Regions from separate parts of the Sphingomonas sp. Leaf357 genome, predicted to be linked through region 1. Evidence: predicted binding sites of a transcription regulator. Region 1 holds the regulator's gene; each other region holds the start of a gene.
What was found. Region 1 encodes LexA, which represses DNA repair genes until DNA is damaged. Its sites were predicted from a motif close to GTTCCNCNCTTGTTCT; they were not measured.
Positions count from the first base shown of each region.

Region 1 (10,734 bases):
AAAGCGCAAGCCGCGTCCCACTGTTGACGGCCAGGCGGTGCGCCCTTCGTTTGAAATGATCGCGATTGCATCACCGGATTTCAAGTCGGCCAGAGCAGCTGCGATGTCGCTATCCGACACCGGCACCCATTGGGTGGGTGCCAGAAACAGCGAGACGGCCCCAATCAGCGCCACGACAGCAATCAGGCGCGGGCGCGCACCGGGCCGGCCCAGAAGGTCGGCCAGCGCAGTTGCCATCGCAATCGCCAGCGTTCCGGTCGTCGCGATGCTCTGATACGGCCAGCCTTTATGCTGGATCGCCCAGCCGATGAAAAAACCGGCCGCTGCGGTCAACAGCGCCATCGTGATCGGCGGCAAAGGGCGTCGCGCAACGCCACGCTCAGCCGCCATGCCGCACAGGATCAGCAACCACACCGGTTGTGCTGGACGGATCATGTATTGCAAGCCGGGTGCCCCGACGGCGCCATAAGCCAGCGCAAGTTCAGGCACCGAAACCCGCAGATAGCCAGGCGTCACGATCAGGATCGCCCCGAAATATCCCAACCCTGCGGACATCAGCACCAGCAACTCGATGCGAAAGGGTCGCCATTTGCGGCGCAAGCTGAACAAGAGCCAAACTTCCAGTAGCAGCGGCACGCCGACGAAATAATGCTTGAGCGCAAATCCGATCGCCGCCCCGAAACCCACGATCCCGGCCAACCAGGCCGAAACGGGCAATCCCTGGCGTCGCGCAGCGATCAACGCGGCATAAGGCACCGCGCCGATCAGGGCCATCTGCTCGCGCTGGCCCAGATCGCGCAACGGCATGATTAGCAGGATACATGCGGCGTATAACAAGATCGGGGTGCGCAGGGCCGGAGTATATCCGATCAGCAGCCGATCCGTCGCGAGCAGGCTGGCCAGCGCCGCGCCGCCCATCACCGTGATCAGACCGTCCTCCGCTCGGATGCCCATCAAATCGGCCAGCAAGTCTATCGGCATCGCCAGCCAAAACCATAACGGCGGATTGATCTCGCTGATGTCGATATAAAGACGCGCACCATGGCGCAGGCGGTCGGCGATCCAGAGCTGACCCGAAATATCCGGACTGAGCGGCCGCGGCAACGCAACCAACAGGATCGCGGTGATCGCACAGATGAACAAGGTTATTGCCAAAGCCGGGCGCGATGCAATGGCGGAAATGGATCGCGCGATGTAGGTCGGCTCCGGCGACGCGCGCATCTTTTTCGTCATGTATGACGCCCCCACGCCACCAGCCATCGCATCGAAGACACCCTCGATATCCTCGAACCTTACGGGATCCGTGGCGAACGGCCAGTAAATTGTGGTCGGAGTCTGCGTGAGGCAGCTGCGCCCTTAACCATCTTTTGAGACCGAACCGATATCCCGGCCCGGTGAGCGCCGATCATGATATCTAATGCCGTCGCTGCGGCGAAGGGCACGCGCGATGTCGCCACGCCGACAATGCTGGTTGCGATCCTGTGTTTCGCGCTGGGTCTCGACCAATTGCTGCTCTGGCTGTTTCTCGGCCTCGTGCCGCTGTGGGGCCTTCCCGTCATTGCTTTAATGGCAGCGCCGGCTTTCCTCCTGGCCCGGCATGCTGGCATCGACGCCGAATACCGGCCGGGTGCCAAGACCGTGCTGGTCTGCGGCTCCGTCGCGGCGATCATATTCCTGCTCGGTGGCGAAGGACGCCTGTTCTACGCGCACACCGATTGGCAGGTGCGCGCCGCGGTTCTGCGCGATCTCACCATCTATCCCTGGCCTTTCGTCTACGATGTCCGGTCGACGCCAGATCTGTTGCGCGCGCCGCTCGGCATGTATTTGGCACCCGCCTTGATCGGCAAAGAGTCGGGCTATCACGCCGCAGAATGGGCATTGTTCGTCCAGAATAGCGCGTTGCTTGCCGTGCTGTTCCTGCTCGGCAGTCACCTGTTTGAGGACGCCCGGTCCCGCAAGATTGCGCTCGCGATCTTTCTCGGCTTCAGCGGAATGGACATCGTCGGTCAGTTGATGGCCGGACAATCGCTTCTGGCGACGTCCGAACGGTGGAACGTCGCCATCTTCACCGCGCATCTGACCCAGGCTTTCGCCGTGCCTCAACATGGACTGGCCGGCTGGGTCGGCGCATTGCTCTTTCTGCTGTGGAGGACCGGCAAAATTTCCCTGGCGGCGTTCCTGGCCCCAATCCCGCTGCTCGCTCTTTGGTCGCCGTTCGCTGTGATGGGCATTGCGCCGTTCGCAGCGTTCGGCGCCATCGCAGCGCTGATGCGCGGGCAGGTTCGCCCGCGCGACATCGGGCCGCCCGCGCTCACGCTGGCACTCTCGACGCCTAGCCTGCTGTATCTTGCATCGGGCAGCGGCGCGGTGGGCGGCGGAAGTGCGGCCATCGACCTGTCCCAATATCTCATCTTCGAACTGATCGAGGTCGGCCCCTATCTGGTCGGGCTCTGGTTCATCGGACGGCACGGTCGATTTGGCGGCACTACGATTGCTGTCACTGCAATCGTCCTGCTCGTTGCGCCATTCATTCAAGTCGGCACCTCGAACGATTTCGTCATGCGCGCCTCGATTCCCGCGCTAGCCATCCTTTCATTGTCGGTCGCCGATGTGCTGGTGAAGCCAGCCGTACCCGGCCGTGAATTGTGGCGCAACATCATGATCGGCGCGTTGCTGCTCGGCGCGGCGACTCCGGCGTTCGATGTCGTCCGCGCTGTCATCTATCCACGCGCGCCGGAAGTCGTCTGCAGCTATTTCGGCGTCGTACCCGGCGGCTTCGATACCTATGTCACGCCTTGGTCGCACGCCAATCGCCTGATCGCACCCCAGACACCGGCGAAGATCAAGCCATACGATCCGGCGAGATGCTGGACCGGCAAATGGCCTAATCCTCTTTATAGGGACTTCCCGGAACGCGTCGCGCCAGAGGACTGGGACGACCGGATATAGCCGTCGGTGCACAGCCGGAATCTCCATCAAATCGAACCGCAGAGAACGCTATTCTCGATCACCACGACAATCCCGCTGTCTTCCGGCGCGCGATCGTGACACTGAGCCGCCATGCCCCCCGCTCTCCTCGCCGTCGTGGACGCCCAGACCCGACTCTTCGCGCTCGCTCCCGCCATCCCGTCGGAGACCGTCCCGCTCGCGCACGCCATCGGCCGCTGGACGACCGATGCCATCCCGGCCCGCCGCACCCAGCCCGAAGCCGATCTATCGGCGATGGACGGCTATGCGATCCGGTACGAAGACCTCCCCGGCCCGTTCGCGCTGGTCGGCGAAAGCGCTGCCGGCCACGCCTTTTCCGGCGCGGTCGGCGCGGGCGAAACGGTGCGCATCTTTACCGGCGCAGCCCTGCCGCCAGGCACCGACACGATCCTCGTCCAGGAAGAGGCTACGCGCGACGGCGACACGATCCACCTCACCGGCGAAGGCCCCGCCCGCCACGCGAGCAGCGTCCGCCCGCGCGGACTGGACTTCTCCACCGGCGACATACTGATCGCGAAAGGCGAGCGCCTGACCCCGGCGGCGCTCGCGCTTGGCGCGCTCGGTGGCCACGCCACGCTCCCGGTCGCGCGCCGCCTAACCGTCGCGATCGCCGCCACCGGCGACGAACTCGCCCGCCCCGGCAGCGGCGATCCGGCCAAGCTTCCCGAAACCAACGGCCTGATGCTCGCCGCGCTGCTGCGCGATCTGCCGGTCGACATCATCGATCTCGGCATCATCCCCGACGATCTCGCCGTCATGACCGCCGCCTTCGCGGCTGTCCGCGCCGACATCCTCGTCACCACCGGCGGAGCGTCGGTCGGCGATCACGATCTCGTCCGGCCCGCGCTCGAGGCCGCCGGCGGCACGATCGATTTCTGGAAGATCGCGCTCCGCCCCGGCAAGCCGATGATGGCCGGGCGACTGGGCGACGCCGTCGTGCTCGGCCTGCCTGGCAATCCGGTATCCGCGTTCGTCACCGCGACGATCTTTCTTCGGCCGCTAGTCGCCGCCATGTCCGGCGCGGCCGATCCCCTGCCCCGCACGTTTGCCGCCCCGCTCGGCGAACCGCTGCGCGCCAACGATCACCGCACCGATTACCTGCGCGCCGAATTGCGTGACGGGCGCGTCCATGCCTCGACCATCCAGGACAGCTCGATGCTCCGAACGCTCGCCCGCGCCGACTGCCTCGTGCTGCGTCCGGCGCACGCGCCGGCAGCGGAAATCGGCGAGTTGGTGGACATCCTCCCTCTCGCTTGACACCCCCCGAAGCGTTCCGTAAAGGTTCCTCGTCTGTTCTGACGGAGGAACGCTATGCTTACGCGCAAGCAGCACGAGCTTATCTGCTTCATCAACGATCGCCTGGAGGAATCGGGCGTATCCCCCTCGTTCGAGGAGATGAAGGAGGCGCTCGACCTCAAGTCGAAGTCGGGTGTCCACCGTCTGATCAGCGCGCTGGAGGAACGCAAGTTCATCCGCCGCCTGCCCAACCGCGCCCGCGCGCTCGAAGTTTTGAAGATGCCGGAACGCGGCGAAACGAAGCCGATCGTCAAGGCACCCCCCAGCAATATCCGCACTCTGCCGGAACCGGCCAACGACGTGATCGAGATTCCGCTGCACGGCCGGATCGCCGCCGGTGTGCCGATCGAGGCGTTCGAGGGTAGCGCGATGCTCGCCGTCCCGGCCGCCTTGCTCGGTAGCGGCGAACATTATGCGCTGGAAGTGTCGGGCGATTCGATGGTCGAGGCCGGTATTCTCGACGGCGACTACGCCCTCATCCGCCGTGCCGATACCGCCCGCGACGGCGAGATCGTGGTGGCACTGATCGAGGATAGCGAAGCGACGCTCAAATACTTCCGCCGCGAAGGTGCCATGGTCCGGCTCGATCCCGCCAACCGCGCCTACGATCCACAGCGTTATGCCCCTCAGCAGGTTCGCGTGCAGGGCAAACTTGCCGGCCTGCTCCGCCGCTACGATTGACGTCCGGTCCTTCGGACTGAAAGCCGTCTTGCATCGCCCTCCAACGAAGGCTGGCAGGTCCGCTCATCGTTGTAGGATGCCGTTCTAACCAAACCGTCGTCTTAGGGTTATCTGGAATCCATCGCGCGGTTCTCGACAGGTCCGTTATTCCGGGCGGCGGCATATGGCATTGGGCGACAACGCCTCCGCCAAACATACATCGTCATGCTGAACTTGTTTCAGCATCCATGCGCGGTCAGCCGGTCCACAGACACCGTCTTTTTGACAGATGACCGCGCCTGGATCCTGAAACAAGTTCAGGATGACGGGCATACATATAGCAACGGCCTGAGCACCGTTTCATTCCGCATCCCTGCGAACCGTACGTCGATGCCAGCGCCCGCCCGAAAAGCGCACCTTCCCGAACGAACCGGACGGCCTGCCATCCGCAACCGCCACCCGCCACGGATGCCGATCCCCGGGCCGCACGACGCTGTCGACATCCTGCCGCGACAAGGTGATCGCCACGCCACCGGTTCGCGCGAGCATATTCCTGTCGAGCCGCAACCAGCGCGGCCGGCACGCTCTGGGCAGCCGCCGCTCGCTCACGACGATGTCCGCCGCCCCGCACGCCGCGATCAATTCCTGTATCGGCACCAGATACAGGCTGCGCGTCGCCAGAATCCGCCACGTCCGCCCGCCCGCCTGACGCTCGATCAGGCACAGATCACGACTGCACCGCGCCTCCGGTCGTTCGGACAGCAACATCGGCACGCCGTCCACGCCGCCATTCTCGGCGAGCGTATCGGAAATGTAATCGCCCGCCCGATCGCGCAGCATCGCCACGCCACCATCCGCCGTCCGTACCGCCAAATGCCGCCCGTCGCCCGTCACCAGCAGGTCCGGTGCCGGCGTCATCATGGCCCAGACGATCCCGAACCCCAGCGGCGCGAGGCCCAGCCGCCGCCACCGCGTCCGCCACAGGGCGATCCACAATCCGCCGACCACCATCGCCGCGAACGCCCCCGCCGGCATCGCGGGCAGCGCGGCGACCGATCCCGGTGCCTGCGCCGTCGTCCGTGCGATCCACAGCAGTATCGTCAGCGCCTTGCCCGTCAGCCACCAGAAGGGCGCGCCCAGACCGAAGAAATCGAGTGCCAGCGCCAGCGCTTCCAAGGGCATGATGACGAACGTCGTCAGCGGGATCGCGACGATGTTCGCCGCCACGCCGTAAAGCCCGGCCTTGTGGAAATGGTACAGCCCGATCGGCAGCAGCGCGATCTCCACGGCCAGCCCGGTCAGCACCAGTGCCCCGATCGCCCGCCCGAAGCGTTTCACCCGCGGTTCGTCGCGCGCCATCACCAACGTCTTGATCCCGGGATGCTCGTTCAACGCCACGATCGCGGTGATCGCCGCGAACGATAGCTGGAAGCTCGGCCCGGCCAGCGCCTCCGGCCATAGCAGCAACACGATCACCGCCCCCGCCGCGACCAGCCGGAGCGTCATCGCCTCGCGCCCCAGCGCCAGCGCGACCAGCACGAGCAACGCCGCAACGCAGGACCGGATCGTCGGTACCTGGCTGCCGGTCAGCAGCGTGTAGCCGATCGCCGCCGCCGCGCCCGCGCCCGCCGCGATCAACGGCAACCGGAAGCGCAGCGCCAGCCACGGGCTCAGTGCCAGCAGCCGCACCACCACCAGCATCGTCGCCGCGACAACGGCGGTGATGTGCAAACCGCTGACCGACAGCAGATGCGCCAGCCCCGATCGCCGCATCGCATCCGCATCCTCTTCGGATATCGCGCCCTCGTCGCCGGTCGCCAGAGCGCTGGCGATGCCGCCCGCACTGCCCCCCAGGCTATTCTCGATATGCGTCGACAATCGCTGCCTGAGCGCCGCCCCCTCGGCTTCACCCGCCGCGACGATCTTCACCGGCGCGAACCCGCGTCCCGTCCCGCCGATCCGGTCGAACCACGCCACCCGCGCATAATCGTACGCGCCCGGCACCGCGGGCTGGGGTGGCGGCATCAGCCTCGCCCTGAGCGCGATCACCGCCCCGCGCGTGAGCCCCTTCGGCACATCCGCCTCGGCCAGATTGACCCGAACGAAGGCGGGGAGTGCCGTTGCCTTCCGCCCCGTTCCGACATCCAGAACCCGCGTCGGCGCCAACCGCAACCGCACCAGCTCCCGCGCCGGCAGCGGCTGGATACTCTCCACCCGCGCCTCGAACGTCGCGATCGTCGCCCGGGTCAGCACCACCCCGCCAGCGTGCTCGGCCCGCCACCACACGGACGCCAGCCCCAAAGCCGCCGCCAGGCCGGCAATCAAGATCGCCCGCGCCGCCCGTCCGCCGCGCCCGATCCCCGCCGCCCCGAACGCCGCCGCGCCGAACAGCAGCAAGGCCAGCACCCAGCTCCGCTCGTTCGGCAGCACGAACCATGCGGCAATCCCCGCCCCCAGCATCACCGGCAGCCACAGCGCGATCTGGTCGCGCTCCGCCTCCAGCCACCGTTCCACCCCGTCCCGCGCCCGCACGAACGCCCCGCGCCCGCCGATTTGAAGCGGCTCGGCACGCGTGCTAGGGGGCTCGGCGGCGGAACTGGCCATCATCATCAAGTTTGGGAGCAAGCGCGGTTGGGCGCAACTAACGAAGCAGGGGCGGCCGATCAGGCGACGCCCCCGGCCACCAAGGTCGTCACCCGGTTCGCGCCATCGCCGACCGGGTTCCTGCACATCGGCGGCGCGCGCACCGCGCTGTTCAACTGGCTCTACGCCCGCCATCACGGCGGCGATTTCCTGCTGCGCATCGAGGATACCGATCGCGCGCGCTCGACCCAGCCGGCGATCGACGCGATCCTCGATTCGATGATGTGGCTCGGGCTCGATTGGGACGGCGACGCCGTGTATCAGTTCGCCCGCGCGGCGCGTCATGCCGAGGTCGCCAAGCAGCTGCTCGCCAGCGGCAATGCGTACAAATGCTATGCCACGCCCGAAGAACTGACCGTTTTGCGCGAGTCCCAGAAGGCCGCCAAACAGCCGATGCGCTATGACGGTCGCTGGCGCGACCGCCCGGATAGCGACGCCCCGCAAGGCGCGCCGTTCGTCGTCCGCATCAAGGCACCGAAAAACGGCGCGACCACGATCGACGACAAGGTTCAGGGCGCGGTCACCGTGCAGAATGCCGAGCTCGACGATTTCGTCTTGCTCCGGTCGGATGGCACGCCGACCTATATGCTCGCGGTCGTCGTCGACGATCACGACATGGGCGTTACCCACGTCATCCGCGGCGACGATCACCTCAACAACGCCTTCCGCCAACTGGCCGTGATCCGCGGCATGGGCTGGCCCGAGCCGATCTACGCCCACATCCCGCTGATCCACGGCACCGACGGCGCCAAGCTCAGCAAGCGCCACGGCGCGGTTGGGGTCGATTCGTATCGCGACGGACTCGGCATCCTGCCCGAGGCATTGGACAACTACCTGCTCAGGCTCGGTTGGGGGCACGGCGACGACGAGGTCATCAGCCGCGAACAGGCGATTGCGTGGTTCGACCTTTCCGGCGTCGGCAAATCGCCGTCGCGCTTCGATCTCAAGAAGCTCGAAAACCTCAACGGCCATTACATGCGGGAGTCGGATGACGCCCGTCTCGCGGCGCTCGTCGCGGGCAAGTTGGGCTTCGTGCCTTCGCAGGCGCAGCACGATCTGATCGTCCGTGCGATGCCGTCGCTGAAACCCCGCGCGGCCAATCTCAACGAGCTGACCGCCGCCACCGCCTTCCTGTTTGCGGTACGGCCGCTTGAAATCGACCCCGCCGCCGCCGATCTGCTGAAGGGTGAGGCTTCCGTCATTCTCGCAACCGCACACAGCGCGCTTGACGCGCTGGACGGCTGGGATACGGAGAAACTCGAAGACGCGGTTCGGCAGGTCGCCGAGCAATCCGGGGTCAAGCTCGGCCAGGTCGCACAGCCCCTCCGGGCTGCGCTGACGGGCAAGAAGACCTCGCCGGGGATTTTCGACGTGCTCGTATTGCTCGGGCGTGAGGAAAGCCTCGGCCGGATCGCCGATCACATGAACGCCTGAACGGGCTACGAGAAAAGGACGTAGTATGAGCGAGACCGCAAAGCTGAGCGTCGGCGGCAAGGAAATCGAAAGCGCCGTCCTGTCGGGCACCGTCGGGCCGGACGTGATCGACATCCGCAAACTCTATGCCCAGACCGGCAAGTTCACCTACGATCCGGGCTTCACGTCCACCGCTTCGTGCGATTCGGCGATCACCTATATCGACGGTGACGAAGGCGTGCTGCTGCATCGCGGCTATCCGATCGGCCAGCTCGCCGAGGATTCCAGCTTCATGGAGGTCAGCTACCTCCTTTTGAACGGCGAACTGCCGTCGAAGGACGAGCTGGACACGTTCAGCCACACGATCAGCCGCCACACGATGCTGCACGAACAACTCGCGACCTTCTATCGCGGCTTCCGGCGCGATGCGCATCCGATGGCGATCATGTGCGGCGTCGTCGGCGCGCTGTCGGCCTTCTACCACGATTCGACCGACATCACCGATCCGCAGCAGCGCATGATCGCCAGCCACCGCCTGATCGCCAAGATGCCGACGATCGCGGCGATGGCGTATAAATATTCGACCGGTCAGCCGTTCCTCTATCCGGACAATTCGCTCAGCTACACCGGCAACTTCCTGCGCATGACCTTCGGCGTCCCGGCCGAGCCCTATGTGGTGAACCCGATCGTCGAGAAGGCGATGGACCGCATCTTCATCCTGCACGCCGATCACGAACAGAACGCCTCGACCTCGACCGTGCGTCTCGCCGGTTCGTCAGGCGCGAATCCGTTCGCCTGCATCGCGGCGGGTATCGCCTGTCTGTGGGGTCCGGCGCATGGCGGCGCCAACGAAGCCGCGCTCAACATGCTGCGCGAGATCGGCACGGTCGACCGGATTCCGGAATTCATCGCCCGCGCCAAGGACAAGAACGATCCGTTCCGCCTGATGGGCTTCGGCCACCGCGTCTATAAGAATTACGATCCCCGCGCGACCGTGATGCAGCAAACCGTGCGCGAGGTGCTCGGCGAACTCGGTGTCACCGATCCCGTGTTCGACGTCGCGCTGAAGCTCGAGGAAATGGCGCTCAGCGATCCCTATTTCATTGAAAAGAAGCTGTTTCCCAACGTCGATTTCTACTCCGGCGTAATCCTCTCGGCGATCGGATTCCCGACCACCATGTTCACGGCCCTGTTCGCACTCGCCCGCACCGTTGGCTGGGTCGCTCAGTGGAACGAGATGATCGCCGATCCGGAGCAGAAGATCGGTCGTCCGCGCCAGCTCTACACCGGCCCGACGCAGCGGGATTACGTCCCCGTGGACAAGCGCTGACATGCCCTTCACCCGCATCCTCGTCCTGGTTGTCGGCGTCGTCGCGGTGGCGATGGGACTGTTGTGGGTCGGACAAGGCCTTGGCTATGTGCACTGGCCGGCCAAGGGCAATTTCATGCTCGATCAGCGCGAATGGGCCGTCAAGGGCGCCCTGCTCGCGTTGCTCGGCGTGATCGCGATCTGGTGGTCGCGCCGGCGCTGAGATAGACTAAGGTCCAAACGGTCGCTGCCTGCCCGGCCCGCTCCGGGCCGGCAGGTCCTTGCGCGCCAACCATATTTAGTGCGCTACAGGTTACAATCTGCCAATATCCGCACCGGAAGGCGGCTACCTGATCATGTCCAATCCCCGATCCAACGGCGTTCACCAGCGGCAGATCGTGCTGACCATTGCGATCGTTTTGCTC
Region 1 covers NZ_LMPM01000001.1:2,224,913-2,235,646, reverse strand. The annotation lists gene ASG11_RS10505 (hypothetical protein) at 1-1,233, opposite strand, end outside; gene ASG11_RS10500 (hypothetical protein) at 1,465-2,949, shown strand; gene ASG11_RS10495 (molybdopterin molybdotransferase MoeA) at 3,061-4,245, shown strand; gene lexA (transcriptional repressor LexA) at 4,300-4,965, shown strand; gene ASG11_RS10485 (ComEC/Rec2 family competence protein) at 5,305-7,548, opposite strand; gene gltX (glutamate--tRNA ligase) at 7,576-9,021, shown strand; gene ASG11_RS10475 (citrate synthase) at 9,047-10,330, shown strand; gene ASG11_RS10470 (hypothetical protein) at 10,332-10,532, shown strand; gene ASG11_RS10465 (AI-2E family transporter) at 10,666-10,734, shown strand, end outside.

Region 2 (10,734 bases), 340 kb from region 1:
ACATGCGCTTCCTGCGCAATCCGCATTGGGTGCCGGATCTGCGCCCGGGCACCGGGCTCGACGCCGATGTCAGCGCCTATATCGCCGACGACCCGGCCTATGAGCCGGCACTGGCGCAGATCGAGTCGCTGCTGCTGTTGTTGCTCCCGCGCTACAAGGCGGAGGGAAAATCGTATGTCACGATGGCGTTCGGATGTACCGGGGGGAGACATCGCTCGGTTCACGTCACCGAACGCATCGCAAGGGCGTTGCGCGCCGCGGGATTTTCGCCCACGGTCTCCCATCGTGATCTGGCCGCCGCGCCCCAGGATAGCCTGGAGGGCGCTCCGGCAGACGGCACTGGCAGTGGAACGCAGTTGGAATGATCGGCCTGGTTCTGGTGACGCATGGACGCCTCGCCGAGGAGTTCGTGACCGCGATGGAGCACGTCGTGGGCAAGCAGGAGCGTATCGCGACGATCGCGATCGGCCCCGAGGACGACATGGAAGCGCGCCGCAAGGATATCGCCGACGCGATCCACGACGTTGATGCCGGCCAGGGCGTGATCCTGCTGACCGATCTTTTCGGCGGAACGCCCTCCAATCTCGCCATTTCGCTGATGGAAAAGGGGCGGTTCGAGGTGATCGCGGGGATCAACCTGCCGATGCTGATCCGCCTGGGATCGGCGCGATCGAAGATGAAGGTCGTCGATGCGGTCGCCGCGGCCCGCGAGGCCGGGCGCAAGTATATCACCGTCGCGTCCGAAGTGCTCGGCGAGGCCGCCGCCTGATGCCGGTACAGCGCACCGTCCTCATCACCAACAAGCGCGGCCTGCACGCGCGCGCCAGCGCCAAATTCGTTACCCTCGCCTCCACCCAGCCGATCGAGGTGACGGTGGAGAAGGACGGCGCGGGATCGGTCACCGGCACGTCGATCATGGGCCTGATGATGCTCGGCGCGGCGATGGGCGATTCGATCATCATCTCGGCCGACGGCGAAGGCGACGAAGCGGCGGTGGGGGCACTGTGCGATTTGGTCGAGGCGAAGTTCGGGGAGGATTGATCCCGGATGCCGCGCGAGATCACCGCCTTTTCCAATCCGCTCATCAAACGCATCCGGTCGCTGCGTGAAAAGAAGCATCGACGCGAAGAAGGGCTGTTCCTTGCGGAGGGGCTGCGCATCCTGACCGAGGCGCGCGAGAACGGGCGCATTCCCGAATATCTGTTCTTCTCTCGCGAAGGCGCTGGCCATCCGCTGGTCCGCACGCTCATCTTCGATGTCGAGGATAGCGGTGGGCAGGCGATCGAGACCGTGCCGGACATCCTCAGCAAGCTTTCAGGCAAGGACAATCCGCAGGCCGTGGTCGGCGTGTTTGCCGAATTCGCCGGCGCGCTGAAGGTGCTCGACCGCACATCCGCCGATATCTGGCTGGTCGCGGAGCGGTTGCGCGATCCGGGCAATCTCGGGACGATCCTGCGCACCGGCGATGCGGTCGGCGCGGGCGGGCTGATCCTGATCGGCGAATGCGTCGATCCCTTCTCGGTCGAAGCGGTGCGGGCCAGCATGGGTGCGCTGTTCACCGTGCCGGTGGTGATGGCGGAATGGGACGAGTTCCTGCCGTGGCTGCGCTCAGGGCCGGGGCAGTTGGTCGGCCTCAGCCTCGACACCGAGAACGACTACCGCACGGCCACATATGACAGCCCGACCTTCCTGCTGACCGGCAACGAGGCGCAGGGCATGCCGGCGGAGATGGCCGCGGAGTGCGACCTGCTGGTCAAGTTGCCGATGCTGGGCAAGGCCGACAGCCTGAACGCCGCGGTGGCGACGGCGGTGATGGCCTATGAGGTGCTGGCGCAACGCCGTATCGGCTGACCTTGGCAAAGATAGCCCCGTGACGGCTGTCACACGCTGCAATGAATCGAAATATTGACGAGACGATCGCGCTCTAGAGCGGCACGATCAATCGGTTCGACGTATCTCGATTCCTCACCCCGACGCCCATCGCGAATTTGGTGAATCCCGGATAAACCATATCTCAACGAATTTGTGAGAGCCTGTGCCACCGGCCTTTGCCGGCGTCCAAAGGAGTGTCTCATGAATAGTATATCCTCGCTATCAAGCTTCGCCCCGCCGACCTCGCCACGGGCGCAGATGAACGATCGCATTTCCAAGGCGGTGTCTGCGGGAACGATCAGCGCAACCGACCAGACGGCGCTCAGCAGTGCGCTCGACAGCATCGATTCCTCGCTTTCCGCCAGTCGATCGAGCGGCACGCAGACGTCCGGTTCGTTCAAGGACAAGATAGGTGCGATGATCGACGAACAGGTCAGTTCGGGTACGCTGACCGACGCTCAGGCGACCGAACTAAAAGGCTTCTTCGCCGAAGGTGGGCCGAAGGCCGCGGGCGGGATGCAGGGCCGTCGCGGACCGCCGCCGGGTTCGGAAGATTCCACGGACTCGACCAGTGCGACGACCAGTACCGATACGGCATCCACCCAGTTGGACGCGCTGATGAAGATGCTCGAAAATCTGCGCAATACGCAGGATTCGAAGGATTCCTACAGTGTCACCGGTACGAGTTCGACCACCAGCAGCACGCAGACCGGCCTGTTGATCAGCACGCTTGCCTGATCGTTCCTTAGGCAGCCGCCATTCCGGGTGGATGCCGGCTGCCTCATGGCGATCACGTCGCGGTCTCGTCCGCCTCTTCCAGCAACGCCGGCGCGTCGCCATAGCGCGCCAGTGCATCGACCGGCTGCATCGCCTCGATTTCGCGCGCGCCGGGCTCGATATTGAGATCCTTCAACTTGCGCGCCGTGACAAGGGTGCGGCTCTCGAAGCTGGAGACGAAGGTGTTGTAATTGTTGACCGCCGAGGTCAGCCCGCCGCCGACCTTGCGCAGGTCGCCCGCTGCCTTGGCCAGGCGATCGTAGAGTTCCTTGCCCAGTTCGCCGATCTGGCGCGCCTCCTTCGCCAACCGCTCCTGCCGCCAGACCGCCGATACCGTTCGGGCGATGGCGATGAGGTTCGTGGGGGTCGCCAGCAGCACGCGCTTCTCGAACGCGAAGTCCCACAGACCGGGTTCCTGCTCGAGCGCCGCGGAGAGGAAATGTTCGCCGGGCACGAACATGATGACGTAATCCGGGGCGTCGGCGAACTGACTCCAATAGGCCTTGTTGCCGAGGCCGTTGATGTGCGCCTTCATCGAAGCGGCATGCAAAGTAAGGCCCCTCGTCCGCTCGGCCTCGTCGACGGCACCGAACGCGTCCTGATAGGCGTTGAGCGACACCTTGGCATCGATCACCAGACTGCGACCGCCGGGCACGTTGACGATCGCGTCGGGACGAAGACGCCCGCCCTCGTCGCCACCGGAGATCGACACTTCGGTCTGGAAATCGGTATGCTCTGATAAGCCACAGGATTCCAAGACATTCTTCAACTGTTGTTCACCCCAGCGACCGCGCGATTTGGGGGCGTTGCGCAGCGAATTGACCAGCTTGGCGGCTTCGCTCGACACCTTTTCCTGGCCGATGCGCATCTGTTCGATCTGGCCCTTGAGCTCGCTGAACGCGCCTTTGCGCTCGCTCTCGACCTTGCCCACGGCTTCCTCGTACTTCAGCAACCGATCGCTGACCGGCTGCAGCATCGACTTGAGGTTTTGCCCGGCGGTCTCCTCGGATTGCCTGAAGCGTTCGTCGGCGCGCTTAAGGAAGTTGGTCTGCGCCTCGGTCAGCAGCTTGCCGGCGACGTCGCTGAATTGCGCCGCCATGACGTCCTTGGCTTCGCGCAGTTCGAGCATGCGGGCGTTGTGAACGTCGCGCTGTTCGAGCAGACGCGCTTCGTTGTCCTCGCGCTGCTGAATCATCCGCGCTTCGAAGGCGGCAGAGTGGGTCTTTAGCTGGACGTTCTCCAGCCGAGCAATGTCGCGTTCGTCGCGAATCGCTTCAAGTTCATCACGCAATTCGGCCACGCCCCGCGCCCGTTCTTCCGCCGAAGTAAGATCGACGATCGCGCGCTTGAATTCCTCGGTACGGGCATCGCGTTCGGCGCGCGCCAGTGCGGCGGTGCGATTACCAAACAGCCAACCCAACGCCAGCCCAATGATGATGGCGACAAGCGCCGCGATCAAAATCTCCATCAGAGAGCCTCGGCGAAGGTGACGAAATTAACGCTATTGGTGTGCGAAAACCGGCTCCCATGACGATGATCGGGCCAATGGCGGGTCGAAAAGCTGATAGGGCAACGCATGGCGGGAACATAGATCGAACGAGCGTTAGAGGACAGAGATAAATCCGCACTTTGGCTTGCGATGACGTCCGTCCAGCTTACGGAAGATATCATGCTGTCAGACATCGAAATCTCGCGTGCCGCTCGCCTTCAACCGATCGGGGAAATCGCCGCCAAACTGGCGATACCGTCGGATGCGGTAGAGCCCTATGGACACTTCAAGGCGAAGATCGATCTGTCGCGCGTTCCAGCCACGGGCCGGCAGGGCAAGCTGATCCTGGTGACGGCGATCAACCCGACCCCGGCCGGCGAGGGGAAATCGACCACTTCGGTCGGCCTGGCGGACGCGCTGAACCGGATCGGGCGGCAGACGGTGTTATGCCTGCGCGAACCTTCCCTCGGGCCATGCTTCGGCACCAAGGGCGGCGCGGCGGGCGGCGGCTACGCTCAGGTCGCGCCGATGGAGGACATCAACCTCCATTTCACCGGCGATTTCCACGCCATCACCAGCGCGCACAATCTGCTGGCGGCGATGATCGACAATCATGTGCACTGGGGTAACACGCTGGATATCGACGTGCGGCGGATTGTGTGGCGGCGGGTGCTGGACATGAACGACCGCGCGTTGCGCGATATCGCGCAATCGTTGGGCGGGCCGGCGAATGGATTCCCGCGCGAGAGCGGGTTCGACATCACGGTCGCCTCCGAGGTAATGGCGATCCTCTGCCTCGCCACCGACCTGCACGATCTGGAGGCGCGGCTGGGGCGGATCGTGGTCGCCTATACACGAGACCGCAGGCCGGTGACGGCACGCGACCTCAAGGCCGATGGCGCCATGGCGGTGCTGCTGGCGCAGGCGATCAAGCCGAACCTCGTTCAGACCCTGGAGGGCACGCCAGCCTTCGTGCACGGCGGGCCCTTTGCCAATATCGCGCACGGCTGCAATTCGGTGATCGCAACCCGTACTGCGCTGGCGCTGGGCGATTATGTCGTGACGGAGGCCGGCTTCGGAGCGGATCTTGGGGCGGAGAAATTCTTCGACATCAAGTGCCGTCAGTCCGGGCTGAAGCCGGCTGCTGCCGTCATCGTGGCGACGGTACGCGCGCTGAAGATGAATGGCGGGGTCGTCAAGGCCGAGCTGGGGGCGGAGGATGTTGCGGCGGTGCGGCGCGGTGGCGTCAATCTCGCGCGGCATATCGAAAATGTGCGGATGTTCGGCGTGCCGGTAGTGGTGGCGATCAACCGCTTCGATGGTGACAGTCACGCCGAACTCGACGTTATCCGTGAGATCGCGGCGGCGCAGGGGTCCGAAGCGGTGCTGTGCACCCATTGGTCGGATGGTGGCGCGGGCGCCGAGACGCTGGCGGAGAAGGTCGCGGACCTGTGCGACCATGGGGCAGCACAATTTGCGCCACTTTACGGCGACGATCTGTCGCTGTTCGAAAAGATCAACACCGTGGCGACCCGCGTCTACCGCGCCGAGGAGGCGATCGCCGATCCAGGCGTGCATGCGCAGTTGAAACGCTGGGAGGACGCCGGGTACGGCACCCTGCCCGTCTGCATGGCGAAAACGCAATATAGTTTCTCGACCGACCCGGCGAAGCTGGGCGCCCCGACCGGCCATGTCGTGCCGGTGCGCGAAGTGCGCCTCAGCGCCGGCGCGGGGTTCGTCGTGGCGATCTGCGGGGAGATCATGACGATGCCGGGCTTGCCGCGCGTGCCGGCGGCGGAGGCGATCCGGTTCGGGGGTGACGGGGAGATCGAGGGGTTATTCTAACGCTCGATCCCAAACTCACCAGATCACTATTACGGGATTGAAAGTGCCGGGCTTTTGCCCGAGCGCCGTCCGGAACACGATCTTGGAGGGAACGAAACTCCGGCCCTTATACTCCGGAACGACCGTCAACTTATCGATCCGGCCCTCGCTGCGCAGTTTCGAGAGTTTCGCAATAATTCGCTCCCGATCCGCAAAGGCCTCGAGCGTGATATAACCGACATTATCTTTGACGTCCTCGCCGCCCAATTCAGCCGGAAAAAACAGGATCTTCGTCAATACGCCTTTGGTCGCCAAGGCCTTCGCAGCAGAACGGCTAGTCGCCTTTGAAAAGTCCGGTGCCACAACCCGCGCCTGATCTTGTGAGTCGGCCGGCGTTGCTGCGGCCAGGAACACGAAGCTGGACAGGGTCGTGGCTAACCTCACCTCAAGCGGCTTTGCGCGCCTTGGCAAGCTTCTTCATCAGCATGTCGCGCTTCAGTTTCGAGATGTGATCGGTGAACAGCACGCCGTTAAGGTGATCGATCTCGTGCTGGATCGCCGTTGCCATCAGGCCGTCGAATTCGGCTTCGTATGCGCCACCCTTGTCGTCCAGCCATTTGATCGTGCAGCGCGCGGGGCGTTCGACCTCGGCATATTGCTCGGGAATCGACAGGCAACCTTCGTTGTAGCTGGCGTATTCCTCGCTGAGCGCGACGATTTCCGGGTTGATGAAGACATGCGGTGCGCGGACGGGCTTGGCGTCCTCTTCGTCGCTTTCGGGTTCCTGAAGATCGATGACGACGATGCGCTGTTCGATCGCGACCTGCGTTGCGGCGAGGCCGATGCCGCGCGCATCGTACATCGTGTCGAACATGTCGGCGACGATTGCGCGGACGGCGTCGTCCACCTCCGCGACCGGCTTGGCGACGGCGCGCAGACCGGGGTGTGGGACTTCGAGGATGTCTAGGATTGCCATGCAGGCGAGCTAGGAAAGTGACGGCTCTGCGTCAAGTTCACCCTTGTCCGCAGACTTCTTCATGCCTTCGTTGCTTGCACGAAGCCACGAGGATGCGGAAAGAGAAAAACGAGCCACTTCGCAGATCAGGCCACAGGCCGCCTTGCCCTGAGCGCCTGCGCCAGCGTGCCCTCATCGAGATAATCAAGTTCGCCGCCGACCGGCAGGCCGTGGGCGAGCTGCGTAACGCGAACCGGAAAGCGCTCGATACGCTCCGCGATATAGTGTGCGGTGGTCTGACCTTCGAGCGTAGCGTTCATCGCCAGCACGACCTCGTCCACGCCACCGGATTCGACGCGGCGGACGAGCGAATCGATACTGAGATCCTCCGGGCGAATGCCCTCCAGCGCGGAGAGGCGGCCACCCAGGACGTGAAAGCGGCCGGGGAACAGGCGCGAGCGTTCGAGCGCCCAGAGGTCGGCAATTTCCTCGACCACGCACAGGGCGCGGGCGTCGCGCCGGTGGTCGGCGCAGATCGCGCATGGATTTGTCGTATCGATATTGCCGCAAGTCGAGCAAGTTGCGAGATTGTCCTCAACCGCGCTCAAAGCACTCAGCAGGGGCGCAAGCGCAGTTTCGCGCTTCTTCAACAGATGCAGCACCGCGCGCCGCGCCGATCTGGGGCCGAGACCGGGGAGCCGCGCGAGCGCCTGGGTAAGCGCGTCGATTTCGGGAGAGGCCATGCGGCACAGATAGGGGGTTGCGCGGGGTAATGCCAAGCGGCCAGAGCATGCATCATGCGCATAATCTTCATGGGAACGCCCCAATTCTCGGTGCCGGCGTTGCAGGCCTTGGTCGACGCCGGGCACGAGGTGGTGGCAAGCTACAGCCAGCCGGCCCGACGGAGCGGTCGCGGCAAGGCGGTTACGCCCTCCCCCGTTCAGGCGCGAGCGGAGGCACTGGGGATCACGGTGCGGACGCCGGTATCGTTGAAGGATGCGGCGGCACAGGCCGAGTTCGCCGCCTTCGGCGCGGACGTGGCGGTGGTCGCGGCGTACGGGCTGATCCTGCCGCGCGCCGTGCTGGAGGCGCCGCGCTTCGGGTGCCTGAATGTGCATGCCTCTTTGCTTCCCCGCTGGCGGGGGGCGGCACCGATCCAGCGCGCGATCCTCGCGGGCGATGCGGAGACCGGTGTCGGGATCATGCAGATGGAGGCGGGGCTGGATACCGGGCCGGTGCGGCTGGAGGGGCGGACGCCGATCGGCGGCAAGACGGCGGGCGAACTGACCGACGAATTGAGTGCGATGGGGGCGGCGCTGATGGTTCGGGTGTTGGGCGATCTCGCGGCCTATCCTGCCATCGTTCAACCCGAAGATGGCATCACCTATGCGCCGAAGATCGACAAGGCGGAGACGCGGCTGGATTTCTCGAAGAGCGCGACCGAAATCGAACGCCAAGTGCGCGGGTTCAATCCCCCGGGAGCCTGGTTCGAGATCGGTGGCGAGCGGGTTCGGGTGCTGGCAACGGAGATTGATCCGGCCGATATCTGTCATCCCGGCGGGATCGTGGTGGACGCATCGCTGACGATCTCTTGTGGCGAAGGTGCGATCCGCCCCATCCTCCTCCAGCGCGCCGGGCGCGGGGTCATGACAGCGGCGGAACTGTTGCGCGGCTTCCCGATCCCGGAAGGCACGCAGCTTTGACGCGTTTTGCGTTGACGGTGGAATATGACGGGCGGCCGTTCGCTGGCTGGCAGCGGCAGACATCGTCCCCCAGCGTTCAGGCGGCGATCGAGGCGGCGGTGCTGGCGGTGACGGGCGAGCCGGCGGCGGTCCATGCCGCCGGGCGCACCGATGCCGGGGTCCATGCCACCGCGATGCGCGCGCATGTAGATGTCGAGAAACCGATCGCGCCGTTCCGTTTGATGGAGGCGATCAACGCGAAACTGCGGCCGGCCCCGGTGGCGATCCTAGATTGCGTTGTAGTGCCCGGCGACTGGCACGCGCGCTTTTCGTGCTTCGGGCGGCGATACGAATATCGCATCGTCCTGCGTCGCGCGCCGCTGACCTGGGAACGCGGGCTGGCGTGGCGCGTGCCCAAGGGGCTGGATGCGGAGGCGATGGCCGAGGGTGCTGCGCGGCTGATCGGGCGGCATGACTTCACCACGTTCCGCTCGGCGCATTGCCAAGCGGATAGCCCCCTTAGGACGTTGGACCGGCTGGAGGTGGTGCAGGACGGCGAGCGCATCAGCGTGTTCGCCGAGGCGCGGTCGTTCCTGCATCATCAGGTGCGATCGATGGTCGGGTGCCTGTCGCTGGTAGGGCAAGGCAAATGGTCTGCGGACGATCTGGCGGACGCGCTGGCGGCGAAGGATCGCACGCGGCTCGGGCTGAATGCGCCGCCGGATGGACTGTTCTTCGTCGGGGCGGACTATCCAGAATCCCCTACCCGTCCGTGCTGAGCTCGTCGAAGCACTGCCTTTCTCTCGACCGTCGAGAAGAAGGACAGTCCTTCGACAAGCTCAGGACGGGCGGGGATTGGGGCTGGGTGTCCGGCTAAACTTCGCCGCCAGTTCGACATGGGTGGACCACCGGAATTGCCCAACCGGCTGGATCCAGTCGAGCGTGTAACCACCTCCGCAAATAATCTGCGCATCACGGGCAAAGCTGCTGGGGTTGCATGAAACATATACCAGTGTCGGCACCTTGGACGGTGCGAGGAGCAGCGCCTGTTCCCGCGCGCCCGCTCGTGGTGGATCGAGCACGATCGCGGCGAAGCGGTCGAGTTCGGCGGTAGTAAGCGCGCGACGGTAGAGGTCGCGGTGGTCGGCGAAGATCGGGCGACCCATGCGCGCCGCGGCGGATTTGAGCGACAGGATCGCCTCACGCGCTGCCTCCCCGGCATAAACCTTAGCGGATAGCGCGAAGGTGAAGGTACCGAGGCCGGCGAAGAGATCGGCGACGGTCGGGGCATCGCCCGCCCCTTCCCGCACCGCCGCGATCAGCGCCGTCTCGCCCTCGCTTGTTGCTTGAAGGAACGAGGCAGTGGGCAGAGGCACGGCGACGCCGTTGAGTGTGATAGTGACCGGCTCGGGCTCCCAACGCACTTCGGGGCCGAGGCCGCTGTCGATCGCGAAACGCGCTACGCCATGCTGTTGACAGAAATCGCTGATGGCTTCTGCGGCATCGAGCCCTTCGGCCTCGATACCCTCGACGAGCAAGTCGATACCCTGATCCGCCTGCGTCAGGCGCAGACGGGCGCGGCGATTCTTTTTGAGAAATTTTGCGAGCAAGCGTCGTAACGGCCCGACGACCGAGAACAATTCCGGCGTGAGTACCCAGCATTCCTGGATGTCGACCAGAACATGGCTCGCATTCTCGCTGAAGCCGATCTGCACCTTGCCGTTCTTCATCTCCGCTTGCAGCGCGGCGCGGCGGCGGCTCTTCGGAGGCGAGAGTTTCGGCAGCCGGATATCGGCTACGAGATCATGCGCGGCGAGCGCGCCCGCGATACGATCGGTGATGAACTGCGCATAGCTCTCATCGTCGAGATGCTGGAGCTGGCACCCGCCGCAGGTCGGGAAATGACGGCAGGGCGGCGTCTGGTGGTGCGGGCCGGGGATCACCTCGAACGCCGGCGTCAACGTGTCGCCTGGCGCGGCGAGCGGAGCGCTGCGGCCATCGGCGGTGAGGCCTTCGCCGCGCGCGGCGACGCGGATGATGGTATCGGTCATAACGACGCCCTAGCGTCGGTGAGCGCGTGCGCCAAATCGTCGGCGATGAACGCGGGGCCCAGCCGACGCGCGGCCTCTCCGTGT
Region 2 covers NZ_LMPM01000001.1:2,566,372-2,577,105, forward strand. The annotation lists gene rapZ (RNase adapter RapZ) at 1-365, shown strand, start outside; gene ASG11_RS12060 (PTS sugar transporter subunit IIA) at 362-769, shown strand; gene ASG11_RS12065 (HPr family phosphocarrier protein) at 769-1,041, shown strand; gene ASG11_RS12070 (TrmH family RNA methyltransferase) at 1,048-1,851, shown strand; gene ASG11_RS12075 (hypothetical protein) at 2,074-2,610, shown strand; gene rmuC (DNA recombination protein RmuC) at 2,663-4,117, opposite strand; gene ASG11_RS12085 (formate--tetrahydrofolate ligase) at 4,319-5,983, shown strand; gene ASG11_RS12090 (hypothetical protein) at 5,999-6,406, opposite strand; gene def (peptide deformylase) at 6,408-6,938, opposite strand; gene recR (recombination mediator RecR) at 7,064-7,660, opposite strand; gene fmt (methionyl-tRNA formyltransferase) at 7,715-8,620, shown strand; gene truA (tRNA pseudouridine(38-40) synthase TruA) at 8,617-9,378, shown strand; gene ASG11_RS12115 (class I SAM-dependent RNA methyltransferase) at 9,439-10,650, opposite strand; gene ASG11_RS12120 (bifunctional ADP-dependent NAD(P)H-hydrate dehydratase/NAD(P)H-hydrate epimerase) at 10,647-10,734, opposite strand, start outside.
Region 2: the regulator LexA is predicted to act here: its motif matches at 4,232-4,247, upstream of ASG11_RS12085 (formate--tetrahydrofolate ligase).

Region 3 (10,734 bases), 710 kb from region 1:
CGAGCCGCTTTCGTCCGAGGCGCACACCAATTTCAAGCTGCGCCCCGCCGACAAGGCGGCATTCGTCGTCGGCAACCATGCCATTCCGCTGACCGTCGATGAATTCACCCTGGTGCAGCGCACGATGCCGATCGTCTTCACCGTGGACGAAAACCCCGTGCCGATCGCGCTGATGGGCCTGAACGAGGGCGTCAACGTGTTCGTCGCCGACGACGGAAAGTTCGCGGACAATACCGGCTACGTGCCGGCCTATATCCGCCGCTATCCGTTCATGCTCGCCAAGCTCCATCCCGATGCGCAGGAATTGTCGCTGTGCTTCGATCCGACCACCGACATCATCGGTGCGTTCGAGGAAGGCGATCCCCTGTTCACCGACGGCAAGCCGAGCGAAATCACCACCAACATCCTCAAGTTCAACGAAACCTTCGAGGAAGCCGGTGCCCGCACCAACAATTTCATGCAGGATCTCAAGGAACTGGGCCTGCTGATGGACGGCGAGGTCAGCATCCAGCCCGACGGCGCGGACCAGCCCTTCGTCTATCGCGGCTTCCAGATGGTCAACGAGGAAAAGCTCAACGACCTGCGCGGCGATCAGCTGCGCAAGATCCAGAAGAACGGCATGCTGCCGCTGCTCTATGCCCACCTCTTCTCGCTGTCGCTGATGCGCGAGATCTTCGGCATGCAGGTGTCGCAGGGCAAGATGCCGGTGCCCGAACTCCAGCTGCAATCCTGATCCGCGCGCCCCAAGAGCCGTCATGCTGAACTTGTTTCAGCCTCCAGCGCGCCGCGACGGCTGTCCGCACGTGTGGGGAAATGGATCCTGACCTTCGTCAGGATGACGGTGCGGCGAGCGTGACGCTCTTTCAAAAGCCCCTCCCTTCAAGCGAGGGGCTTAAAGCATGATGACGTCACCCGCCCGTTCGTGCTGAGCTTGTCGAAGCACCGTTTTTGGATCGACAAGCGACACGCTGGCGGCACGAAGTACGGTGCTTCGACAAGCTCAGCACGAGCGGACGGGTTTTGAATCTAAAGTCATCCCGTTTGCCGCCCATCAACCGCTACCCCAACGTCCGCTTGACCGTCAGCAGCGGCACGACATGGCTGTTGCGCTCGCGATATTCGATCGAGGAGGCCGTCGGCGTGCGCCGGTCGGGCGTATAGAAGGTCCGCTCGCGCCGGCCTGAGACGCTGGTCAGATTGTCCACGCTCAGGTTCAGCGTCGTGCGGGCATCCGGGCGCCATTCCACGAACGCCGTCACGCGCGGCACGTCGCGGTAATTGCGGTCGGTCTCGTCGAGCCGGAAATAGGTGCTCGACGTGCCGCCGGTCAGCCCGAAGCCCCAGGCGAATTTCTTGAAATCCTGCCGGAAGTTCGCCTCGCCATAGAATAACGAATTGCCCGAGAACGCGCGGGCGCGCAGCGTGTAGGGATCGATCACCGAGGTCGAGACATAGGAGCCGTACAGCGTCAGCCGCCCGCCCTTGATGCCGAGCTTGCCGAGCGGCGCGTCCAGCCGGTTGCGGAAGATGAAGACATGGCCGTTGCCCAGATTGCCCGGCGCGTCGAACCCTTCCGGCGTCGGCACCCGGTCCTGCACCAGCGATACCCGGTTGTAGCCCAGCTCCAGCTTGTACAGCCCGTCGCCGAGCAGCTTGCGCTCGATCGTCGCCAACGTCTCCCAGGCGCGCTGCGGCAACAGATCGACATTGCCGCCGTTCACGCGGTTGTTCGACAGTTCGGCGCCGCTGATGAAATCCTCGAACTGCAATTGCGCCACGGTGCGCTGCACCGAAAGCTGCGCGCGCCACAGCGGCGAGGGGCGCCAGTCCAAGGTCGCCTTGGGCTTCAGGAAACTCAGCGATCGTTCGGCCTGCGCATCGCCGGTCACGGTGATGCGCGACATCTCCTGCGTCACGCCCAGGTCGATGCGCAGCCTGGAATCGATCGGCCGTCCGGCATTGACGAACGCCTCGCCGCGCACCTCCTTGACCACCGCATCGTCCACCGGCAGCGCGATCGGCGTGGCCATGCCGGTGCCGTCGATCAGCGACAGGTCGACCTTGCTGGCCAGCCGGTTGATCACGCCCTCCGCCCCGATCTCGACGGTCCAGCCGAGCAGCTTCGGGCGGCTCCACACCGCGCGCAGCAGGGTCTCGGTCAGCCGGTCCTTCAACTGCTGGGTAAAGCCACCGATCGTGTCCGCCGCGACGCGATTGTAGGATTCGTCGTTGCTCAGCCGGTCGCGCCGCGTCGTCAACCCGATCAGCTTCAGCCCGCCGCCGGCCAGCGGGCGGGTCACGTCGCCGCCCAGTTCGTACGTGTCGTAATGCAGCCGCTGCGTCAGTATGTCGTCGCGCACCGATCCGGTTTCCGGAGTCACCGCATTGGCCTGGTTCAGCCGGAACCGGTCGATGAAGACGCGTCCGTTCAGATGCGCGGTGCGGTTCGTGCCGTCGGCATAGTCCCACGACGTGGCCACCGCGACGCTGGGTTCGTCGGCGAAGTTCACTTTGCGGCGGAATTCCAGCAGTCGTCCGTCGGGCACGCTCACCACCCGGTCGGTGCCCTCCTCGGTGGTCTGGCTGTTCTCCACCGTCACCGATGTGCTGAAGGTCGATTTGCCGCGCTTGATCAGCGCGGACGCGCTGCCGGTCGGCCGGACCTTGCCGGTGTAATCGCGCGACGCGGACGCCTGCACCGTGCCCGCCAGCCCGCCGCCCGCCGACAGGATCAGGTTCAGCACCTGCGACTTGCCGGTATAGTCCGCGCCGTACAGGTCGCCCGGCGCGACCTCGATCCGCGCCACCCGGCTCGCCGGAATGCGCGACAACAGGGTCTGCAACGTCTCGCCCTTGGCGCTCGGGCGTTGTCCGTTGATCACGATGTTGCCCGCCGTCTGCCCGAACCCGCGCACGGAAGGATCGACGCTTTCGATCACGAAGCCCGGAATGCGCTCGACCATCTGCAACGCGGTCGCCGGCGCATATTTGACGAAATAGGCCGCGTCGTAATTCTGTCGCCCGTTGGTCGGGCCGGGCAGGGCCGCATCCTGCGACGGCGGCTCGGCCCGCACCGGCACCCCGGTCACCTGCCCCGCCGCCGGCGCCGCGCACGCCCCGATCAAGCCCAGCGCAACGCCGAGCGCAGCCACCACATCCTGCCTGTTCAAGCGACCCACTCCCACACGACTACTGTTGTAGTCGCAAGGTGTACTAGCCAGGCAATACGCCCTTGGCAACCCCCGATCCGACCAATTTATAAGAAGCGCGCCCAATGCCTTGCCCGCGCGGCCTGCGCGACCCATCTCAAAGCGTACGGCGATGCGCCCGCTTGCCCGATCCGAACAAATATGGAACACGCGACCCCATGAGTCTGACCCACATCTCCGTGCGCGGCGCGCGTGAACATAATCTCAAGGATGTCAGCATCGACATCCCCCGCGATACGCTCACGGTGATCACCGGCCTGTCCGGCTCGGGCAAATCCAGCCTCGCGTTCGACACGATCTATGCCGAAGGCCAGCGGCGCTACGTCGAATCGCTCAGCGCCTATGCCCGCCAGTTCCTCGAACTGATGCAGAAGCCCGACGTCGATCATATCGAGGGCCTGTCGCCCGCCATCTCGATCGAGCAGAAGACCACGTCGCGCAACCCGCGCTCGACCGTGGCGACCGTCACCGAGATTTACGATTACATGCGCCTGCTCTGGGCGCGCGTCGGCATTCCGTATTCGCCCGCCACCGGCCTGCCGATCGCCGCGCAGACCGTCAGCCAGATGGTCGATCGCGTCATGGCGCTGCCCGAGGGCACGCGGCTGTACCTGCTCGCGCCGGTCGTGCGCGGGCGCAAGGGCGAGTATCGCAAGGAACTGGCCGAATGGCAGAAGGCCGGCTTCACCCGCGTGCGCATCGACGGCACGATCCACGAGATCGACGAGGCGCCCGCGCTCGACAAGAAGTACAAGCACGATATCGAGGTGGTGGTCGACCGCCTCGTGGTGGGGGAGGGCGTCGCCACCCGCCTGGCCGAAAGCTTCGAGGCCGCGCTGAAGCTCGCGGAAGGGCTGGCCTATGTCGACCCCGCCGATCCGGTCGAACCGCACACCCCGAAACAGGAGATCCTCGGCGACAACGCCCCCGCCGGCCGCATCGTCTTCAGCGAGAAGTTCGCCTGTCCGGTCAGCGGCTTCACCATCGCCGAGATCGAACCGCGCCTGTTCTCGTTCAACGCCCCGCAGGGCGCATGCCCGGCCTGTGACGGGCTCGGCGAGAAGATGCTGTTCGACGCCGATCTCGTCGTCCCCAACCACGCGCTCAGCATCAAGAAGGGCGCGGTCTTCCCCTGGGCGAAATCCAACCCGCCCAGCCCCTATTACATGCAGGTCCTGGGCAGCCTCGCGCGCGAATTCGGCTTCGGGCTCGACACCGCCTGGGCCGATCTCGCGCCCGAGATCCAGGATGCGATCCTCTACGGCACCAAGGGCAAGCCGGTCACGCTCACCTTCATCGACGGCCGCAAGTCGTACGACGTGAAGAAGCCGTTCGAGGGCGTCATCGGCAATCTCAACCGCCGCCTGATGCAGACCGAATCCGCCTGGATGCGCGAGGAGCTGAGCAAGTACCAATCCTCCGCCCCGTGCGAGGTCTGCCACGGCGCGCGCCTCAAGCCCGAGGCGCTGGCGGTGAAGATCGGCATGCGCGACATCTCGTCGGTCACGCGCCTGTCGGTTGTCGATGCGCTCGCCTGGTTCCAGGACGTGCCCGGCCAGCTCGGCGATCAGCAGAATGCGATCGCCGAACGCATCCTCAAGGAAATCCTCGAACGGCTCGGCTTCCTCAACAATGTCGGCCTGGATTATCTCAACCTCGATCGCACCAGCGGCACGCTGTCGGGCGGCGAGAGCCAGCGCATCCGCCTCGCCTCGCAGATCGGCTCGGGCCTCTCGGGCGTGCTCTACGTGCTCGACGAACCCAGCATCGGCCTGCACCAGCGCGATAACGACATGCTGCTCAAGACGCTGCGCCGCCTGCGCGATCTCGGCAACACCGTGCTCGTCGTCGAGCATGACGAGGATGCGATCCGCACCGCCGATTACGTCATCGACATGGGGCCGGGCGCCGGCGTGCACGGCGGCGAGATCGTCGCCAAGGGCACGCTGAAACAGGTGCTCAAGACCAAGGGCAGCATCACCGCCGATTACCTCAACGGCACGCGCGAGGTGCCCGTGCCGGCCAAGCGCCGCAAGGGCAACGGCAAGAAGCTCACCGTCCACAACGCCACCGCCAACAACCTGCGCGGCGTCACGGCCAGCCTGCCGCTCGGCACCTTCACCTGCATCACCGGCGTCTCCGGTTCGGGCAAGTCGAGCTTCACGATCGACACGCTCTACGCCGCCGCCGCGCGCGAGCTGAACGGCGCGCGCATCGTGCAGGGCAAGCACGACAAGATCACCGGCCTGCAATATCTCGACAAGGTGATCGACATCGATCAGTCGCCGATCGGCCGCACCCCGCGCAGCAACCCCGCCACCTATACCGGCGCCTTCACCCAGATCCGCGACTGGTTCGCGGGCCTGCCCGAAAGCGCCGCGCGCGGCTACAAGCCCGGCCGCTTCAGCTTCAACGTCAAGGGCGGCCGCTGCGAGGCGTGCCAGGGCGATGGCCTGCTCAAGATCGAGATGCACTTCCTCCCCGACGTCTACGTCACCTGCGACGTGTGCCACGGCGCGCGCTACAATCGCGAGACGCTGGAGGTGAAGTTCAAGGGCAAGAGCATCGCCGACGTGCTCGACATGACGGTCGAGGACGCGGTCGAATTCTTCAAGGCCGTGCCGCCCATTCGCGACAAGATGGCGATGCTGGTCGAGGTGGGCCTCGGCTACGTCAAGGTCGGCCAGCAGGCCACCACTCTGTCCGGCGGCGAGGCGCAACGCGTGAAGCTCGCCAAGGAACTCAGCAGGCGCGCCACCGGCCAGACGCTCTACATCCTCGACGAACCGACGACGGGCCTGCATTTCGAGGACGTCCGCAAGCTGCTCGAAGTGCTCCACCAACTGGTCGAACAGGGCAACACCGTCGTCGTCATCGAACACAATCTCGATGTCATCAAGACCGCCGACTGGGTGCTGGACCTCGGGCCGGAAGGCGGCGTGAAGGGCGGCGAGATCGTCGCACAGGGCGTGCCGGAGGACGTGGTGAAGGTCGCGGCGAGCTTTACGGGGCGGTATTTGAAGGGGTTGTTGGGGAAGTAGGTGCGGTAACGGCGGAGTAGCGCGGCGAACAAAGGTTCGCCGCGCGTTTTTAGATCAACTGATAACGACCTTCAGCTTAGGTTTGCGTGCTTTTGCCGCTTTTTTACGTGCTGAGAGCGCTGGACTGCCTAAGCCCGCCGCGTCAAAAAATGCTTTGTTCCTCGCATTCGCGTCCCGAAGCATTTTCGCAAAAGAAACTACTTGAATTGAAGCTTTATGCGGCGCGGACCAACCGTAGTAGCCCTGGCCGTCGGGAGTAGGCGTTTGGGCCACGGAGCGCTGGAGCAATTTTCGGGTGTCATCTGTTAATTCACAAACTATATAGCAATGAAATGGCGTGTCTTCGGATATATCTGAAATGATAGCGCCGTCAACATCCTTAACTTTATGTCCTCTTAATTCCTCAATGTATTGTAGAACCTGGTCTACAGGATTTTTACTCGGTAAACTGTCTCCTGGCCTTTTAAATTCGACAATCGATATTGGATCATTTGTATCAGTACGGCGAAATCCCAAAGGATTGAAGAACACAAGATCTGGCTCTTTAGTCGAGCCTTCCTTGCCCACTATCGATCTTATCGTTTTGTCGGAAGCAAAAAACTGATATCCAGAAAGAGATTCATCCAATATCCAGAGATTATGCTCATCGTAATCGCCTGAAGTGAGCATCCTTCCCATCGGGCAGATGAGCTCATGAATGACCTTCTCGTAAAAATACGACTGACTGGTTTCATCGCTATGTTTTAGAAGCATATGAGCAGCCTGAAGAACTTGATGCCTTTTAACAACAAGTTCAGCCAAGCGACGTCGCTCTTGTTCGCTTAATTCATCAAGAGTATCTTCAGCCTCTTTTCTTTGCTCATCGTTAAATGATTTAAGCATCGTTAAATCGGCTAGCCGCTGGCGGGCGTCCTTTTCTTCACGGTATAGAAGAACAAACAAGTTCTGACCAATTTGCTCATCGTCCATTCCAGGTGACAAGTGCGATACGTAGTCGTCTAAATTTCCTACCTGACTAGCCAGCTGAGGATGTTCCATCAGTACCTTTTCAACCGTCTTTTTTTGCTTATTTCGTACGATAGAAATATGTTCAGCGAGAAACTGCTCAACCCCACGTAAGATAGCTTGTTCAAGAGCATCGCGTTGCACGTTGTTAAAGCGAAAGCCTAGCCTTTGTTGATCAACGCGATCATCTAGCGGTTTGCCACTTATGACCGCAACGTACGCTTTCCCGTTTTTTAGTTCTTTCAAGGCATATTTTCTATCTATCGAAACTGGATCTCCAACAAGTCTCCCATGTCCAGTCAGCAAATAAGCATTTCTTAGTTCTTTAGAAATGGTAGGATCAACAAATATGTGATCTATATTAATAGACCAAGGTTCTCCGTCAGATTCAAACGATAAGGTCTGACGAACGGGATTATCGGTCTTGTCTTGAATAAATTCAGTTAAGTTTCTTTTCTCGCCATTATAAGTTAGTTCTATCTTGGGCAAGGTATCAGATATATACAGCGGGAAAAAATGTAACGCTAAATCCTTCATAAACGTGGCATGGTTCATTCTTCCGCCCTGATAGGATCGAGGTACGGAAATAACAATCTCGGAGCCAGTTTCCTTGCCGGTAGCGTCTCTAACCTTTTGATCAACGATAGAAGGTTCTGACTCGGGATTAAAGTCAAACCGAGTTTCTACGGTATTATAGTCAGACTGATAAATGCTTTTAACAGATATCTCTTTAAATGTCTTTATCCAAACAAATCGTCCGACTCCCTTACCCCCTCTTTTATATTTATATCTACTGTCGCTGGTTTCAAAGGACTTTATATTGTCTTCGTTAAAACCTATTCCGTTGTCCTTAATTGAAATCTTTTCTACTTCGTCATTATCGTTGAGTTGAATGTCAATCGAGATCTGTCCTTCGGAGGCGGCCATGTCCTCCCCAAACCGATCGTTGATGGCATGGATGGAATTACTGACAGCTTCGTAAACAGAGTATAAGACGGCCGTCTTGCCGTCCGGCAAATCCATGTTGTCGATGCGACCCATTATATCGAATTTCATTGCAAATCGGGTTTCACCCGCCTCCCTGTTGAGGTTAGGTTGATTCAATTTCAGCTAGGGTCAAGCTGCGATTACGTTTGTAACTGCCCTCGACACCAAAACGCATCGCTACCAACCTGGGCCTGGGACGGCCGGCGAGGGGACACGGTAAGATGCAATACGAATTAGGCCGCTAATTCATACCTGATCGAGCGGATTGGTCAGCTTACGATGGATGCAGCGCCGCGGCAAAGCCGCGTCGTCGGTCGTCGCTTGGGCGACGCCGGTCGGCCCCGCCTAATCCGCTCGCAATTTGCTGCGCAAATTTCTTCGCCGGCGGGGCTGTCCTACAAGCGTCGATCCGGCATATCTAATCCGCCTCCTTATCGAACCCGGAGGCCGATCATGCCAGACCATCCCGAAGAAACCGCCCGCGCCGCGCGCCCGCGCGATGTGCCGCGCGCCTTCATCCTCCGCGCGTCGCCCGGTGACGATCGCGCCGCCGCGCCGCCTTGGCGCGCGTTGCCCGCCACCGGCCCGATCGGCACCACGCCACCCGCGCCACCCGCATCGCAGCCCAGCGCGAGACCGACAGCGTGCCGTTCCACCGCACTCCGCCTTGGCATGTCCGATGCGATACCGTGTAGGGCGTGAACTTCGGTGAACTTCGCCGGTCCGGGCAAGCCCATGGAACACCGCAGAGTGTGTGAACTTCAGTGAACTTCGCCGCCCCGACCACGCTGATGAAACACCGCAGAGTGTGTGAACTTCAGTGAACTTCGCCGCCCCGACCACGCTGACGAAACACCGCAGAGTGTGTGAACTTCGGTGAACTTCGCAGCCCCGGCCAACCCGATGGAACACCGCAGAGTGCGTGAACTTGGGTGAACTTCGCCGCCCCGGCCAAGCCGACGAAACACCGCGAAGTGTGTGACCTTCCGTGAATTTCGCCGCCCGCGCCGGAACGCCCGCGCGTGCCGCTTGTTACCCGGTGCACCCTCATCACGGAGCCCCTGTCCCATGGCCACCACCCCTTCGAAAACGCCCGGCGCCAAATCCCCCGCCGCCAAGCCCGCCCCCGCCCGAGCCGCTCGCGCCAAGGCTGCGCCCGCCAAGTCCGCCGCCGCCAAGCCCGCCCGTCGCGCGCCGCGTCGCCAGCCCGCCGCCAAGGGCAACCGCGCGCTCTCCGCCGGGGCCGCTCTGCTCGCGATCGGCGCGGGCATCGCCGGCTTCCTCGCCCGCCGCCAGATCGCCGCCTGGGCCGCGCCCGGCTCGGCCGAGCACGACGCGCCCGATCTCGCGCTGGACCAGCCGCGTCCCGGCACCGACGGCCGCGCCCCGATCGAATTCCGCCCGGATATCGACGCGCCGATGTCCGCCGCCGATCGCGAGGCGCTGCGTCCCGCCACTGGCCCCGCGCCGTCTTTGGTCGGCGAGGCCGGCACGATGAATGCGCAGACCGGCGCGTCGAACTGACACCAAAATGACCTGCCGAACCGGCAACGCAACGAATTCGCCGGTTCGAGCATTGGGCATGGGTCCGACACGACAGGGAGACATCATCATGCGTACGCTCACCATCGGCCTGCTGGCCGTTTCCACGCTTCTCGCCGGCTGCAACGATTACGGCGGCGGCCGCCCCGGCTATGCCAGCGACTATCGCCGCTACGATTACAACAACCCCGATCCCGCTTATGGCGGCTACGACGCCGGCCGCTATTACCGCGAGGACAATCGCCGCTATCGCGAGCGCCGCCTGTCGGCGAACGATCGCGTCTATCGCGGCAATGACGGCCGCTATTATTGCCGCCGCAACGACGGCACGACCGGTCTGATCGTCGGCGGCGTCGCCGGCGGCGCGCTGGGCGCGGCGATCGCACCGGGCGGCTCGGGCCTGCTCGGCGCGCTGATCGGCGGTGCCGCCGGTGCGCTCGGCGGCCAGGCGATCGACAAGAGCAACAACGACACGCGTTGCCGCTAAGTCTCTGAAGGGGAGGGCGGTGCCGGGCTCGGCACCGCCCTGTCCATTCCCCTGCTGGCAAGCCTCGTGAAACTTGCTAGAGGCTTGGGCCTGTATGGCCGAACCCGACTCCCCCAATTTCGAATTCCGCATTCGCCGTGACGAAGAGGTCGGTTTCCTGACGCGGCTGTGGCGGCGCTGGTGGGTCAAGGGGATCGCGATCCTGCTCGGCCTGTTCGTCGTCGGCGTGTTCCTCGTCTGGCTGTTGTTCGCCCGCGATCTGCCCTCGGTCGATAAATTGCGCTCCTACGAGCCGCCGCTGCCGACCAACGTTCGCGGTGTCGACGGCACCCCGATCTACTCCTATGCCCGCGAACGCCGCGTGGAGTTGAGCTACGAGGAATATCCCAAGCAGCTCGTCCACGCCTTCCTGGCGGCCGAGGACAAGACCTTCTTCGAGCATCACGGGGTCGATTATCCCGGC
Region 3 covers NZ_LMPM01000001.1:1,518,744-1,529,477, forward strand. The annotation lists gene ASG11_RS07055 (SapC family protein) at 1-733, shown strand, start outside; gene ASG11_RS07060 (TonB-dependent receptor domain-containing protein) at 1,059-3,170, opposite strand; gene uvrA (excinuclease ABC subunit UvrA) at 3,368-6,250, shown strand; gene ASG11_RS18355 (ATP-binding protein) at 6,305-8,296, opposite strand; gene ASG11_RS07070 (hypothetical protein) at 8,674-8,898, opposite strand; gene ASG11_RS19250 (hypothetical protein) at 9,311-9,766, shown strand; gene ASG11_RS07080 (hypothetical protein) at 9,855-10,271, shown strand; gene ASG11_RS07085 (penicillin-binding protein 1A) at 10,366-10,734, shown strand, end outside.
Region 3: the regulator LexA is predicted to act here: its motif matches at 3,342-3,357, upstream of uvrA (excinuclease ABC subunit UvrA).